One region of the Paenibacillus sp. FSL F4-0100 genome, then DNA from elsewhere that is predicted to be linked to it. Evidence: predicted binding sites of a transcription regulator. Region 1 holds the regulator's gene; each other region holds the start of a gene.
The links. The regulator Rex, encoded in region 1, represses fermentation and respiration genes when NADH is low (regulators of the CRP and FNR family bind a similar motif). The targets are predictions, from matches to a motif close to TTGTGAAATATTTCACAA.
Positions count from the first base shown of each region.

Region 2: the regulator Rex is predicted to act here: its motif matches at 2,997-3,014, upstream of MHH48_RS33020 (cytochrome ubiquinol oxidase subunit I).
Region 3: the regulator Rex is predicted to act here: its motif matches at 2,288-2,305, upstream of MHH48_RS32745 (formate/nitrite transporter family protein).
Region 4: the regulator Rex is predicted to act here: its motif matches at 2,093-2,110, upstream of MHH48_RS10740 (nitrate/nitrite transporter).

Region 1 is NZ_CP150303.1:2,693,575-2,697,696, reverse strand. It holds gene MHH48_RS12040 (hypothetical protein) at 1-449, opposite strand, end outside; gene MHH48_RS12035 (DUF5590 domain-containing protein) at 714-1,232, opposite strand; gene MHH48_RS12030 (amidohydrolase) at 1,264-2,565, opposite strand; gene MHH48_RS12025 (redox-sensing transcriptional repressor Rex) at 2,540-3,205, opposite strand; gene dinG (ATP-dependent DNA helicase DinG) at 3,278-4,122, opposite strand, start outside.
Region 2 is NZ_CP150303.1:7,272,674-7,276,795, reverse strand. It holds gene MHH48_RS33030 (NAD(P)H-dependent oxidoreductase) at 1-538, shown strand, start outside; purine riboswitch at 646-747, shown strand; gene ade (adenine deaminase) at 1,005-2,807, shown strand; gene MHH48_RS33020 (cytochrome ubiquinol oxidase subunit I) at 3,097-4,122, shown strand, end outside.
Region 3 is NZ_CP150303.1:7,204,849-7,208,970, reverse strand. It holds gene MHH48_RS32755 (TetR/AcrR family transcriptional regulator) at 132-725, shown strand; gene MHH48_RS32750 (MFS transporter) at 831-2,078, shown strand; gene MHH48_RS32745 (formate/nitrite transporter family protein) at 2,413-3,285, shown strand; gene MHH48_RS32740 (APC family permease) at 3,431-4,122, opposite strand, start outside.
Region 4 is NZ_CP150303.1:2,436,670-2,440,791, reverse strand. It holds gene MHH48_RS10745 (YwiC-like family protein) at 1-470, opposite strand, end outside; gene MHH48_RS10740 (nitrate/nitrite transporter) at 522-2,036, opposite strand; gene MHH48_RS10735 (response regulator transcription factor) at 2,201-2,848, opposite strand; gene MHH48_RS10730 (ATP-binding protein) at 2,845-3,927, opposite strand; gene MHH48_RS10725 (GAF domain-containing protein) at 3,924-4,122, opposite strand, start outside.

The DNA.
Region 1 (4,122 bases):
TAGACATTGGTGTCATCGATGGTTGCTTTTGCTTTCAAATTCGGAGACTGGGCAGCAAGCTGCTCGAGCGATGATTGAATATCAGTATACTGCTTATTATCCATTGCTTCGGCGACTGAGAGCATGGCCTTCTCCCACCATTGATCCAGTGCTTCCGAGGAATGGTCCTCCACCTGGATTTTCAATTCCCGCTTGCCAATCACAGACTTGCCTTCCTTCTTAATATGCTGAACCAAACCTTGTAAATTTGTATCTGGAGCCAAATCGAGATTCAAAGTAACGGTATTCTGTTTAATATCTATATGAGAATCCTTCACGCCGTCATATTGCGACACAACATTTGCCAGCGGATTTTGCAAAGCCATCTGCCGATACAGAAACCATCCGCCAAAGAGAACCGATGCTGAGATCACGACAGTCAGCATGATAGGTACAATGCGTAGTTTCATGAAGTTCCTCCTTCATTTCCTATATGAAATTTTGTCTATCATTTTGTGACACAATAGTACATATAACAACGATATATTGCGATGCATGTAATTTATATGCTCGTTTTGTACAAGTACGAGTATATCACATCTTATATACTTTTTCATGCATGTCTGTGAAAATATTTAGAACAGTTTTTCCATATTTTTTCTGAATGCGCTTACATGTTGGAGAAAAAGAGAGGCACCCTATGGATTTTAAAGGGCGCCTCTCTTTCTGTATTTTTATTGATTTGGAAGAATAATGTCATTTCCGATAGTGTTACCATCTTGAAAACGATAAAACCGATAGCCGCGCTGACCGTTGTGTTCATACTGCAGCTGCCATGCATACTCGCCCTCATACATTCCAGGCAGCAACCGCTTAATTTCCACTCCAGGCAATTCGTTATAGATCTGATCCCGCATCTGGGCTTCTGACATTCCCGTTTTCAATAAAACGGACTGGACAGCGTCAGCACCTTCAACAGGTACGTTGTCATCCGTAAATTTCACCCATACCATACGATCTTGATTGTCTTGATCCTTCCCGCTTACCACCCAATAGTTATTATCCTCGCCCCACACCGATTTATAGGTCTTCCCGGACGTAACCAATTGGCCATGCTGCTTCGCGGCAACAATTGCCATTCTTTCTTCATTCCAAGTATCTTTCATAACATATGAATAATAGAGCTGTAAACCAAGCAGCAACAGCAGCACGCTGGACACACTCAGCAAAATCCACTTCGTTTTTTTCTTCAAATCCGTCTTCCTCGCTCCCCTTGATTATTCCCTAGAGGGTTGTAAGACGCTCAAATGCACGCTGCGCTTCCCGGCGGATACGTTCCTCATCGAGGGTAAGACTCGCGCCATTCTTCACTACCTGCTTGCCGTCAACCCATACATGCTCTACATCCTTCGCACTGGCTGAGTAGATAGCGTGTGAAATATAATCGGTCCGTGGAAGGAAGTGCGCTTGATCCGTGTTCAGTGCGATCATATCTGCTTTCATTCCTACCGCAAGTGTGCCGATATCCTCAAGGAACGCCGATCGGGCTCCATACTCTGTTCCCATCCGAAGCGCTTCGGATGCTGGAATGGCTGTTGGGTCCCCACTTACACCTTTATGGATCAGTGCAGCCAGTCGCATCTCTTCAAACATATCCAGATTATTATTGCTCGCAGGTCCATCGGTACCCAATGACACGGTGACCCCAGCTTTCAGCAGTGCAGGCACGCGTGCAATGCCGCTGGCAAGCTTCAAATTGCTTCCTGGATTATGCGACACCATAACTTGATGCTTGGCCAGGATTTCGATTTCTTCATCGGTCAGATGGACGGCATGCGCAAGCAGCGTTGGCCGGGAGAACATGCCAAGCTTCTCCAAATGGGCAACAGGGCGAAGTCCGTAGTCTTTTACATTCTGAGCTACTTCCGTTTCCGTTTCGGACATATGCGTATGCAAAGGCAGATTCAAATCATGCGATGCCTGAACGAATTTTTCGATGAAATCCGGGGGGCACGTATAAGGTGCATGCGGTGAAATCATCGTCGTAATTCTCCCGTCAGCCTTGCCATGCCAGTCTTTCGCGAATGCCACCGCCTCATCCAGCTTCTGCTGCTGCACCTCAGGCGGACATAATCCGATGACGCCGCGCATTAGAACGCCGCGCATTCCTGAGTCCTGCACAACCTTGGCAACCTGATCCATATGATCATACATATCCACAAATGTCGTGGTTCCGCCTTTGATCATCTCCAGCACGGAGAGTGCGGTTCCCCAGTATACATCGTCGGCCGTGAATTTGGCTTCCATAGGCCACATTTTTTCCTGAAGCCATACCTGCAGTGCCAGATCGTCGCCATAACCGCGGAGCAGGGACATCGCCGCATGTCCGTGCGTGTTCACTAACCCCGGTAGGAAAAACAGATGAGTTCCATCGATAACTTCTATTCCCTCTTGGACGGTTGGCTCTTCTTCACCCAGATAGGTTATCCGGTCATTCTCCACAACCATATATCCGCGTAGCACGGATCTCCCTTCCTCTAGTACCGCAAACGTTCCGTTCTTAACCATCCACTTCGTTGTCGTCATGTGCTGCATCCTCCTTGCCGTTATCCAAATAATAGGCCAAACTCTGCAAATCCGTAGTGAAATCAGCCGTATGAATCCGGATATGGGATGGGGCTTTCAGGATGGTTGGCGCAAAATTCAGGATAGCCTCGATGCCTGCGGCGATAAGCTGATTGGCTACATTCTGCGCTTCAAAATCCGGAACGGTGATTATCCCGATACGAATGCCGTACTCATGAACCGTCTTCTCCAGTTCCTCCATCGGCTGTACGACCAAATTGTTAATTTTCATACCAACTTTGGGAGAATACGAATCGAAAACCGCCACAATCTTCATATTGTCCTTTAGAAATGCATTGTAATTCGATAATGCATGTCCAAGATTACCGGCCCCAATCAATGCGACATTGATCTTCTGGTCCAGCTTTAGAATCTGGCGAATTTTCTCGATCAGATAAGATACGTCATATCCGATCCCTTTCCGTCCAAAATCACCGAAATACGCTAGGTCCTTACGAATTTGAGCAGGATTGAGGTCCAGTTTTTGTCCCAGTTCCTGGGAGGAAACCGTGGAGACCTCCCTTTTCTGAAGCTCATTCAAATAGCGCAAGTATACAGGCAATCTGCGGACCACGGCTTCCGAAATTTTTTCCGATTTCATTCATGCTCCCCCTAATAATAGGTTAATAACTACATTTTTTTGTGACAGATCATTTCGTTCATTGTTTCACTTTTATTCAGCTTGGTTCTCTATGCCTGCCTCTTCCTGCAGCCATTCCGAAATTCGGGGAACGATCCCCTCTGTCGGCATGTGCTCCATCTTCGGCCCCGGCAAAGAATATAAGAAATATTTCCCGTAATAGGATTCAATGACCCGGGTATCGTAGACAATGACAATCCCCTTATCTTGCGCGGTCCGCACCAGTCGGCCAAATCCCTGTTTGAAGCGAATGACCGCTTGCGGAACCGAAAGTTTCATGAACGGGTTCTTCTTCTGCTGCTGCAGCAATTCGCTCTTGGCTTCGACCAAGGGATGATTCGGCGGCTGGAACGGCAGCCGGACGATCGCGAGGCAAGTGAGCGCCTCACCAGGTATGTCTACCCCTTCCCAGAAGGAGCTCGTACCCAGCAGGACCGAAGCGCTGCTATCCTGGAATCTCCGGATTAACTTGGTACGGCTGGTTCCGTCCATCCCTTGTCCCAGTACCGTAATATCGCTGGATGCCAGCGCCTCCTTCAACGGCTCGTGAACCTGACGCAGCATGCGGTACGAAGTGAACAGCACAAGCATGCGGCCATGCGTAGCGATTGCCGTATCGGCCAATGATTGCACAAGTGTATTCACAAAGAGTGCATCCCCGACCGAGCCCTTCACGCTCGGAAAATCGCGCGGCACGACAAGGAGGGCCTGCTCCCTGTAATTAAACGGGGACGGCAGCAGAACCGTGTTCAGGTTGCCGCTATCTGCCGCTTCCTGAAGACCCAAGTTCTCGATCATGAACTGAAACGATTTATCCACCGACAAGGTCGCCGATGTCAGGATCACGCTTTGTTTCTTGTCAAAAAACAATTCCTTCA
Region 2 (4,122 bases), 3.1 Mb from region 1:
CAGTTATGGCAGTCAGCTAGCAGAGGTCTATGCAAGGGGGGCGGCCGAATCCGGGGCGGAGGTGCGGGAGCTGGTGCTTGCGGAGATGGAGTTTGACCTGAATCTGTCCGGTGGCTATAAGGGTAAACAACCGCTGGAGCCGGATCTGCAAAAAGCCCAAGAACTGATCTCTTGGGCGGATCACCTGGTGTTTGTGTATCCGAATTGGTGGGGCGGCATGCCGGCGCTGCTCAAAGGGTTCATCGACCGGGTTTTTCTGCCGGGCTTTGCGTTTAAGTACCGCCGGAACTCGCCTTTGCCGGAGCAGCTGCTCAAAGGGAAAACGGCCCGTTTGATCGTCACGATGGATTCGCCATATATCTACTACCGCTTCTATCTCGGTCAGCCGGGACATCAAATGATGAAGCATTCCATTCTGAAGTTCTGCGGCGTAGGCACGGTTCGTGCCACGAACATTACGCAGCTTCGCAAAATGCCTGAAGTGGCAAGAAAGCAATGGCTTGAGCGTGTGCAGAGAATGGGTCGGAAATTGGCTTGAGCTGGCAGGGCGTAAGATAAACAGTTCCTTCCAATGGCTTGACTTCTCGTGCAAGAGGATTATAATTCATACAACAAATGAAACGAAAAGAGAATGGAAGGGTAAGTTTAATCAAAATCAAATCTTGATGTATATGCCGGGGAATAGGGCCCAGGCGTTTCTACCAGGTTACCGTAAATGACTTGACTACATGAAGGTTGAGAATCCCCACCCAAAGCCCAGCTTCGCAATGATTGAAGTCGGGCTGGAGGATCATCTTGATTGAAATCCGGCAGGTTTTAACGGATGAGGTGATGTGCAGACTAGATAGCATACATTGCTGATGCACGGGATTTCTCTTCCTCTATGGATATAGTACAGGCACCCCGGGCAGATACGCTGCCCGGGGTGTTTGGCGTGTTATACAGCGGATCGATTTTGTGTTTTTACCGTTCATGATAAGAAAAAAGGGGAGCGTGCAATCATCATGAGTTCAAGCAAGAGACAGAAACGATACGAGGTTAGCCGGAAGCTGGGAAAGGTTGCCTTAGGACAGGAGCCTGCCGATCTGGTCATCAAGAACGGCACGTTGGTGAATGTGTTTACAGGCGAGCTTCAGGAGCAGGTGGACGTGGCCATGGCATCCGGACGCATCGCTTATATCGGCAACGCGGATCATACGGTCGGGGAAGGGACTCGGGTCATCGAAGCGAATGGCCGCTATATCTCGCCAGGCCTGCTCGACGGTCATATGCATGTTGAGAGCACGATGCTCACCGTGACAGAGTTTGCCAAGGCGGCTATCGTTAGTGGAACGACTGGGGTTTATATGGATCCCCATGAGATTGCCAACGTATTCGGCATGGAAGGTGTGCGCTGGATGCATGAGGAAGGGCAGCAGCTGCCGATGAAGGTGTTCACCACCGTTCCTTCGTGTGTACCGTCGACCTTTGATCTGGAGGATGCTGGGGCGCAGCTGGGCGTAGCCGACATTGAGGAAGGGCTGACATGGCCCGGTGTTGCCGGGCTTGGCGAAGTGATGAATTTCCCGGGCGTCGTGTATGGCGATCCGACCATGAGCGGGGAGATCGAAGCCACGCTGCGTGCGGGCAAGACGGTGACAGGACATTTTCCGGCAGAGGATGTCCGGATGCTGCAGGCATATATGGCAACCGGCGTAAGCTCCGACCATGAAACGGTAACCAGAGAGCAGGCCTTGGAGAAGGTTCGCCTCGGTATGCACCTGATGATCCGTGAGGGTTCGGCTTGGCAGGATGTGAAGGAAGTTGTTAAGGTTATAACGGAAGATAAGGTGCGTACAGACAATATCTCTCTGGTTACGGATGATGTGTATCCGCAGACGCTGCTGAGACTCGGTCACATGAACCACGTGGTCCGCCGCGCTATGGAAGAGGGCGTGGACCCGGTTACGGCGATCCAGCTGGGAACGATCAACGTCGCTCGTTATTTCGGCATGGACATGGAGCTTGGTAGCATTTCACCTGGTAAAACGGCGGATATTTTGCTGATTGATGATCTGTTGAGCATGGTACCTTCCGTCGTGATCACGGATGGCGAAGTGGTTGCAGAGAACGGCCGGCTCGTGAAGGCGTTCCCGGTATATCAATATCCGGAAAAAGCGTTTAACTCGGTTCGGCTGCAGCGTTCGCTTACCGCGGATGACTTCCTGCTGCGCAGCAAATTCGATGCCGCACGTACAGAAGTGAACGTGGTACGCGTCATCGAGAACAGCGCCCGTACCGCCAAGATGACGGCGGTGCTCTCCGTGCGGCAAGGGGTGATCCAGCCAGACCTGGATCAGGACGTGGTTCAGTTGGCATGCATTGAGCGCCACGGCACGACGGGACAAATCTCGCTCGGTTTTGCGAGCGGCTTCGGACTCAAGTCCGGAGCGGTTGCGTCCACGGTTGCGCACGACAGTCACAACCTGCTTGTGATGGGTACGAATGCCGAGGATATGGCACTCGCTGCGAATGAGCTGGCGGCGTGCGGAGGCGGCATGATCGTAGTACGGGACGGCAAGGTGCTGGCGAAAGTGGCGATGCCGATTGCCGGTTTGCTGGCGGACCGTCCGGTTGAGATCGTAGCGGAAGAAGTCGCTGCCTTGGAGGAAGCTTGGAAGGAGCTCGGATGCTATATCCATGCGCCGTTCATGACCTTCTCGCTGATTGCGCTGCCGGTGATTCCGGAAATCCGCATTACCAACCGCGGGATCGCAGACGTAACGGAATTCAAGCTCATCGAGACCGAGATTGGCGCGGTTCAATAAGATTGTAGCATACACCGAAGCAGGTTGGCCTGAGGGCGAACCTGCTTTTTTGGTGCGTAAATACCGGGCTTGGTCTGTGAGTGGATGCCGCAAGCCATGTTCCAATTGATAATCCTCACATATTCCACCGCCTACTTAGTGATTTTCGTCACAAATTTATAACTTTTTGCCCCCGTTTCAGCCCTGATATTGTGATGTTTATCACAATCCTTTAGGGCGTGGTCTGCGACAATACAAAAAGAATCAAATTTGAAGTGATCACGTGAGCTAAAGAAAGGGGTATCTTAATATGGATCCGGTTATGCTGGCGCGAATTCAATTCGCATCGACAACCATTTTTCACTTTATTTTCGTACCGTTGTCCATCGGATTGGCGTTTCTGATTGCCATCATGGAGACGATGTATGTTGTCAAAGGCCAGGAAGTCTACAAGAAAATGGCCAAGTTCTGGGGAAAGCTGTTCCTAATTAACTTTGCGGTCGGGGTTGTGACAGGGATTCTGCAGGAATTCCAGTTCGGCATGAACTGGTCGGATTACTCGCGGTTTGTCGGGGACGTGTTTGGCGCACCGCTTGCCATCGAAGCGCTGCTGGCGTTCTTCCTTGAGTCGACGTTTATCGGACTGTGGATATTCGGGTGGGACCGGTTATCGAAGAAGGTCCATCTGCTCAGTATCTGGCTGGTGTCCTTTGGCACCCTGATGTCCGCCTTTTGGATTCTGGCAGCGAATTCGTTCATGCAGCGTCCCGTTGGGTTCGAGATGAACAACGGGCGAGCGGAGATGAATGATTTCTTCGCACTGATTACGAACGGTCAGCTGTTGGTAGAGTTCCCGCATACAATCTTCGGGGCACTGGCAACCGGGGCGTTCCTCGTAGCGGGTGTGAGTGCCTACAAGTTAATGAAGAAGCAAGATTTGGATTTCTTTAAGAAATCATTCCATATCGCCATCGTGATTGGTCTCATCACCTCCATTCTGGTTGCGGTGTTCGGTCACCAGCAAGCACAGTATCTGGTGGATACGCAGCCGATGAAGATGGCTGCTGCGGAGAGCCTATGGGAAACGAGTGACGATCCTGCGCCTTGGACGGTCATTGCAGCCATCGATCCAGATAAGCAGGAGAACACGATGGAGTTTAAAATCCCGTATTTGCTCAGCTTTTTGTCCTATAGCAAGTTTTCCGGTGAAGTCATCGGGATGAAGGAGCTGCAGGCGCAATACGAACAGCAGTATGGACCTGGAGATTATATCCCTCCTGTGCGCACCACGTTCTGGAGCTTCCGGATTATGGTGGCCGCAGGCAGCATCATGATT
Region 3 (4,122 bases), 3.2 Mb from region 1:
GATTAAACCGTACAGTCGGTTTTTTTATTTGGAGTGGCGTTCTTTGATTTTAAATTCATTTTGATTACAGGAAACAGATTTCTGCTTACTGATTGCGGACTATTATTTCCAAGCAAGGAGTGCTTACACCGATGTCTTCAGAAAAAGCGCAGCGAAAACGGGACATGATTCTGGATAAAGCGAAGGAGCTGTTTATCCAGCGCGGGTATGCGGCAACATCCATGGATGAACTGGTCAAGTATACGGGTGCCAGTAAGGGAAGTATCTACTATCACTTTGAGAGCAAGGAAGATTTGTTCGTCAAGCTGCTGGCGAAGCAGAATCAGGAATGGATGGAAGCCTGGAACGATAAAAAAGTCCGTTACGCCAGCTTCGAGGAGAAGCTGTACGGCATTGCCGATCATATGGTCGATGACTTCCAGAATCCGCTAACCAAGATCGCGGAGGAGTTCTATATCAATCAGCCGGAGAATAAGACGATTGTGGGCGAGATGCTGGCGATTCTGCAAGGACCGCGTACGCTCTACCGCGAGATTTTGGCGGAGGGAGCGGATGAGGGACGGATACCGGCAGAAGATGTCGAGGAGATATCCGTCATTTTTGGCGCGCTTCTGGATGGAATGTCGATTTCGTACTATGAACGTTCTCAGAAGGAATCGAGACTGCTGTACCATAAGGGAGTAACTTACTTTTTAAACGGTGTGTTATCGAGTCAAGGTTCGTAATGTATTGAAGGATTTATCGGAAACGCTTCTGTCGGTTTGAACGCAGGGTGGGCGTTTCCGCACATATTATTAAACCGAATAGTCGGTTTTGCTGGAGGATGGAATATGAGGCATTTATTTGGCAACCGCGCGTTCGTGCTGCTGATGGTTTCGGATTTTATGCAAAATATCGGGATCTGGATCCGCAACATGGCGCTGTTGTTCTTTATTATGGAGAAGAGCAACCATGACCCGGTCGCCGTATCGCTGCTTACCGTGATTGAATACGCGCCCATCTTTGTGATCTCCATGATTGGCGGCGTGCTGGCTGACCGTTGGCGTCCCAAGCGAACGATGATCTGGGGAGACATTTTAAGCTTTTTATCCATACTGCTTATCCTGTTTGTTGTGTATGCGGGATATTGGCAGGCCGTGTTTGCGGTGACCCTGGTCTCGGCCGTTGTATCCCAATTCTCGCAGCCTTCGTCCATGAAGATCATCAAGCGCTGCTTACCGGATGAGCATGTGCCCGCGGCCACGGCTTTGTCCCAGACCTCGATGTCGCTGTTCATCATTTTGGGACCGATGGTCGGCACGACGATCTATCAAGCTTTTGGATTGCAGGCTTCTTTAATCAGCCTGTTGGTTCTATTCGGCGGTTCGGCGATTGTGCTGGCGTTTCTCCCTTCCAGTGTGGATGAACCATCTGAAAATTCAGAATCGACCGGTTCTTTTATGAAGGACTTGAAGGCAGGCTTCACTTACATCGGTTCCAGTCGGCTGCTGAAGGTGCTGTTGGTGGTCTACGTTTTATTGGCGCTCGGCAGCGGACTTGTTCAGCCGCTCGATATTTTTGTCATCACGGAGCGTCTACAGCTGGCAATGTCCAGCGTTCAGTGGTTCACCGCGCTAGAGGGTCTTGGCATGTTGATTGGCGGCGTGCTGGCCGCCGTGATTGCGGGGAGAGTGAAAGGCTCCTACTTGCTGTTTGCCGGGCTTGCCTTCCTCGGCCTTTCGACCTTTGTCGAGGTGCTGTCCCAGTGGCCGATCTTAACCGGTACGATGCGCTTCGTAACCGGGGTGCTGATGGCGATGGCGCAGACAGTATTGATGGCCGTGATGATGCGGCAGGTGGAAGAGAAATTCATCGGTCGTCTGAACGGCGTGATGACACCGATGTTTACCGGCATGCTGCTCATCGGCTCCGGGTTTACGGGATGGTATATGTCGGCGACCTCCATTGTCGTCGTGTATTTCACGGCAGGTGCGCTCTTCCTGCTGTCGTCCTTCATTAGCATGAAGCTTCCGATCTCGAACGTTCCGGTTCAGGAGAAGGAAACGCCTGTTAGGGTAGAGACTGCCGCCGAGGCATAGGCTGCTGGTTTTGAACATGATGGTGGTATAAAGCATAGGCTTTCCGGGTTAGAACATGATGGTTGGTTAAAGCATCAACCAAGCGGTGTCGGGATCCTCTCCGACACCGCTATTTTACATGTACCGCTCGCTCGGATTCGAGCGAATGAGTCAGGGCAAATCAAGAGCAGCCAGGACAGAGGCTGTCTTGTCCCCTCTGAGGCAAGCGATCGTGATATAATTCACGTTCTTGCTATGGAGGCTGCGGTACAATATGGGTAACTGTAAACAGAAACATCAGACGCTGCATTCGAGAGATTTCAGGACGGAATGCGGGAGAAATGGGGGAGCGGCCATGGCCTATTACAAACCTGATCGCATTGCGGAGATCACCTTGGAGAACGGGGTGAAAAAAGCACATAACTCCGCCATGAACGTGATGATATTAGGATTTTTGGCGGGTGCTTTTATTGCGCTCGGCTTTTTGCTGGATATTCGCGTAATTGCCGGAGCATCGGAGGCTTGGGGAGGCATTGCCGGTTTTATAGGCGCGGCAATATTCCCTGTCGGACTGATTCTTGTATTGCTAGCGGGTGGAGAGCTGCTGACAGGCAACATGATGGCCGTGTCCCTGGCCAGATTCAAGAAGCGGATTTCCACGAAAGAAATGGTACGAAATTTAGCTCTTGTCACGGTAAGCAATATGGCAGGGGCGTTGTTCGTCGCTTATTTCTTTGGTCACGTGACGGGTCTAACAGGCAGCGGCGTTTATTTGGAGAAGCTGGTGGCCATGGCAGGTCATAAGATCGACGACAGCTTCCTGCAGGCCTTCTTGTCGGGCATCGGGTGCAACTGGCTCGTAGCGCTCGCCGTGTGGCTGTCCTACGGATCGGATCAGATGAGTGGCAAAATTCTCGGGATCTGGTTTCCGACGATGGCGTTTGTAGCCATTGGCTTTCAGCACGTGGTGGCCAATATGTTCCTCATTCCGGCAGCGATATTTGAAGGATATTACAGCTGGGGCGAGTATCTGGTGAACTTCATTCCGGTATGGCTTGGCAATTTCGTCGGAGGCGCGCTGTTTGTGGGAGCTGCCTACGGGACCGTATATTTGAAGAAGGATGATAAGGTTGAGGTCATGCTTCGCGGCGAACAAGACGCCGCACTGCCGTCTGCGCCAACTACCGGCACTGCTCAACAGGTTCATTCTGCGCAGAATGTTTCTTAATATCCCGAAGCCTGGTAAGCGTCTAGGCGGAGGAAAAAAAGCTGCGATTGACCGCTCCCTTAAGAATAGGGATCGGATGATCGCAGCTTTTTTAACGTTGTTGGCGGAGTGGATTCCTTGTATAAGTCGCAGCGGAACAAGCCCGCTATTTTTTTAAATGGTAAGGTACTGTGGTGATAATCACATCTCTCCGATACAGTAAATGTGCGCGAATGAGCAAGCTGGACTGATTGTGCAGGAAGTTATGCCAGCCCTTCTTGGGGATGAACTGCGGTATGACAACGGTAACCTGATAGTGGGATTCGCTTGCCTTCCGCTGCACGGTATCGATGAATTTGGTCAGCGGCTGAATGATGCTCCGATAAGGCGAGTGCAGCGTCACCAGCCGGATGTCCGGCTGCCACTTCTTCCATTTTTCCTGGAAGGCCGCCTCGTCCTCCCGCTCGAACGGCACGTACACCGCGATAATTTGTCCTGCTCCCAGTGATTTGGCATAATTCAGCGAGTTCTCCACTACATGCGTGATTCCCGCCACAGGCAGAATAATAACATTTCCCTCAATCGGCTTAACCGGCTCACAGGTCGTAATTCGCAGCTGGTCTGCTACGGCCTCATAATGTTTGTGGATTCGTGTGAAGATCCAAATGATCAGCGGCAGGAAAATCAAGACGGTCCACACTTGGGCGAATTTCGTGAAAAAGAAGATCATCGTCACGATAAAGCTAATGCATGCGCCGGTGGTATTAATGATCAGCTTGACGATCCATCCTTCAGGCTTTTCGCGAATCCACTTCACCATCATCCCTGTTTGGGAGAGGGTAAAAGGGATAAACACGC
Region 4 (4,122 bases), 260 kb from region 1:
GTGAAATATAGGAAATTATACACAATGACGGTGGCAAGCATCGGATCGAAACCACCGCCCCCCAGCATATAAGCAGCGACGCCTCCGGTACAGAACAGCAGAATCGCGCAAATATCATTTAACAGCGCACGCTCCGCTTTCTGAAGGACATGCCAAACATTCACCATGATCAGGATGAGCAGCACAGGTGCAAACCAGAGCATCGACGGTTTGAAGACAAGCACCGGAATTAGAAAAACAACGGCGATAAGGGCATAAACGATCCCCCAGGATACCCAAGTTTTACGTTGGGACGTCTTCTTTAAGGATTGCAGAAACGGATAGGACGCCATGTATAAACATAACCAGGCCAAAAATAGAGGAAGGTGCAGCAGAACCGGCTTGGCTGCCGCCATTCCTATGATATAGGGTACACTGACCATAGCCCAGCCACCATGCTCCCGTGGGATGACAATCCTCGTCTTTTTCATGCGTCTCTCCCTCTCCAATCCATCAACTCATACCCATCATGATTCATCTCTTCAGCCATTCGAACAACGGCCAGGGGGATGATAAGTAATATCGCTGAAGGTACCCACATATTGTACGATGTCACCCGATTCGTCCTTTACCGCGTTAATCGTCAGTAGCTCCAAGTACTCTTCTCCGTCTTTCCGGCGGTTCCAAATCTCCCCCTGCCAGCTCCCGTGTTCTCTGATTTCAGACCACATCGCCTGATAAAACGCCGGTGATTGTCTTCCGGACTTCAATACGCTCGGATTTTTGCCGAGCACTTCCTCCTCCGAATATCCGGTTAACTTCGTGAATGCCGGATTGACGGCATTGATCCTACCGTTCGGATCCGTAACCAGAATCCCCTGGCCGGTGGAGTTAAACACCTCGGATTGCACGGAAAGTTTGTCCTGGTAGTACATCCATACCACAATAACGAAACTGGCAAGCGCAACCTGCGATAAGGCCATGAATCCAATGGAATACTGCCCTGTGGCCGAATGGATAAAGGAAAGCATCAGCGGCGGGAAGAATCCGCCAAGGCCGCCCATCATGGACACGATACCGTTCACAATGCCCGCCTGCTTGTTGAAATATAGGGGCACGAGTTTGAAAATAACGCCGTTTCCGAGACCGGCACCAACGGCAATGGTTAAGCATCCGGCCGTATATAAGCCAATGGATGGAGAGAATGCCAACAGGATGGCCGCAGCCGTGAGCCCTAAGAATATGCCCATTAATAAGAACAGCGGTTTAAATTTATCCGCAAGCCAGCCGCCTACAGGGCGTAATAAAGTGGCTACCAAAATGAATCCTGCCGTCCGCATCCCGGCGTCCACCTTCGCAAGCTCGAAATGGGTAACCAAGAAGTTCGGCAAGTACACCGTAAAGGCTACGAACGAACCGAATGTGATGAAATAAAAAAGAGAGAAAAACCACAGTTTTTCATTTTTATATACACCCTTTATCTGTTCCATAATCGGTGTTTTCACCTTGATTTCTTTACGGTCACCTAAGAGTGCATTTAGCACGGCAAATATCAGCAGCAGTACTAAATACAGCTGGACGGTTTTGGACCATCCGATCTGAGTCGCGATGACCGGTGCAGCAAACGTGGTAATGGCGGTGCCAATGTTGCCCATCCCGTAAATCCCATTTACGAGTCCCAGCTTTTCTTTCGCATAGTATTTAGGCAATGAGGTCACACCGACCGAGAACACGGCCCCTCCGATCCCCAGAAACAAGCCACCGATGACCAAATGCGTAAAGGATGAAGCCGAGCTGATAAAATAAACCGGAAACAGCAGCAGGATAAAGCTGACGATAAAAACAATTCGTGCTCCCACGACATTGGCGTAATAGCCAAGCGGAATCCGGAGGACCGAACCCAGCACCACCGGAATAGCCGTCAGAATAGCGAGCCGGTCTGCCGGAATGGAGATATCTTCTCGAATAAACGGCAAGAGCGCGGAGATGATGACCCATACCATAAAGCCAAGCACCAGATTCATTGTTTGCAGCGGAAGCTGCAGCTTTTTGATCATTTCCATCACCTTTTCTAAAGCGTAATGAATGGCAATTGATCCCCAGCTCCTATTGTACGTGCACCTATTCACAATGCTAATAGGGAAGTTCCCTGAATCTTCCGGGGAACTTCCCTATTCCTTAAAGCAACAACCCTTTATTGCGCCCTTTTTATATGCAAGGACTAAAAATCCAGCAATTTTTTCTTCAATGCATATTCCACTAACTCCGGGCGGCTTTTCAAATTCAGCTTGTCCATAATTTTGGCCTTGTGCGCTTCCACCGTCTTGACCGATACAAAAAGTTTTTCCGCAATCTCCTTATTGCCATAACCCTTGGCGATCAGGGGTAGGATCTCAATCTCCCGTTTGGACAGACTGTTAAACGGATCTTGCTCCGCGCTCTCGCTATCTTTCTTAATAAACTCCCGAACCAGGGAAGTAGCCATCTGGGGATGGATATAGGTCCCTCCCTTATGCACCATGCGGATGGCGGAGATTAATTCATCATCCGGCGCATTTTTCAGTACGTAACCTGAAGCACCGTTTTTTAAAACATGAAACAGGTAATCGTCATCATCATACATGGTTAGAATCAGAATTTTCGTGTCTGGAAATTCACTGCTGATCTTGCCGGTTGCAATCAGTCCGCTTTCGCCCGGAGGCATGCTTAAATCCATCAACAGCACATTCGGCCGGTGCTTCGCCACCATGGTGTAAGCCTCCATGCCGTCTGCCGCCGTCGCGACGACCTCCATATCTTCCTGGTAATTCAGAATCATGGAAAACCCGCTGCGGACCACGGCATGATCATCCGCAATCACAATTTTCATGTACCCATCACCTCCGGCTTGTCGTCACCATTCGCAAGCGGAATGTTAAGCTGAATCGTCGTACCCTCACCGGGAGCGGAAAGCAAAATAAACTGACCACCGACGAGCTCTGCACGTTCGCGCATCCCGTACAGTCCCAGTCCGGTTCCCTTAGCTTCATCAATGACCATGTTAAACCCGACTCCACGGTCCCGGACGGTTAACTGAAGGTAGCCATTCACTTCACATAAGCGTACATGTACCTCATCCGTTCCTGAATATTTCATGGCATTCAGCACCGCTTCCTGGCATACCCGGTACACAACTGTTTCAATCTCGCTGCCGTAGCGGGCCGCCGCTAACTCGGCAGAGAATTCAACCAACATACCGTAATTCTTCCCGATCCATTTAAAATGGGAGCGGAATGCAGCCTCAAGCCCCAAATCGTCTAATGAAGCCGGCCTGAGTTCAACGGATAAATGCCGGATATCATCCAGAAGCCTGGTTAAAGACACCTCTGTCTGTTGTAGTTTCTTGAGCACATCCTCGCCCACATTCATATATTTAACGACGCGCAGGTCGACCAGCGAGCTTAAGAGCTCTTGAGCCACGCTATCATGCAGTTCGCGGGATATCCGCTTGCGCTCGTCCTCCTGTGCCTTGATGACATATTTCAGCATATTCGTCCGCTGCAGCATTTCCTGTGTCTTCTGCTGCTTCGTCAGGTCGAGAAGCATCATCACCCGGATGCCGCGAGCTTCATCGATGATATGGTAACTGGCCGCATAGGGAACGATTCCTTCGCCGCGTGTCTTAAGATAGACTTGGAACGACGAAAACTCGCCATCCGGATAATCCAGATAGCATGTGGAGCAGGTTATGAGATCCTGTTCATCGGTGTACCCTTTGCAGGTTTGGCAGAAGGAACCATCCGCACCAGACTGCATCCTCTCGATCACTTCAATGTCAAGAATGTTCTCTGCGGCCGGATTCATAGCCACCACGCTGCCCTTATCGTCAATAAAAAAAATGGCTTCCATGCTATTATGATACATGTTTCTAAGCAATTCGCTTAAATGCTCATCCGTCATTTGAATCAAGGCTGTGATACCTCCTTGGCATAAAAAGCACCAAATTCCGTTCCTATTCCTTCCTGAAACGTCTCAAAGGACATTGGATCCAGCACGTTTTCCTTGCGATATCCCACAAGCAAAACACCCCTGACGCGAGAGCCTTCCCACAGCGGTACTGCACCAAGGCTTTTCAACTGCTCGGCAACGATAATCGGGTAATTA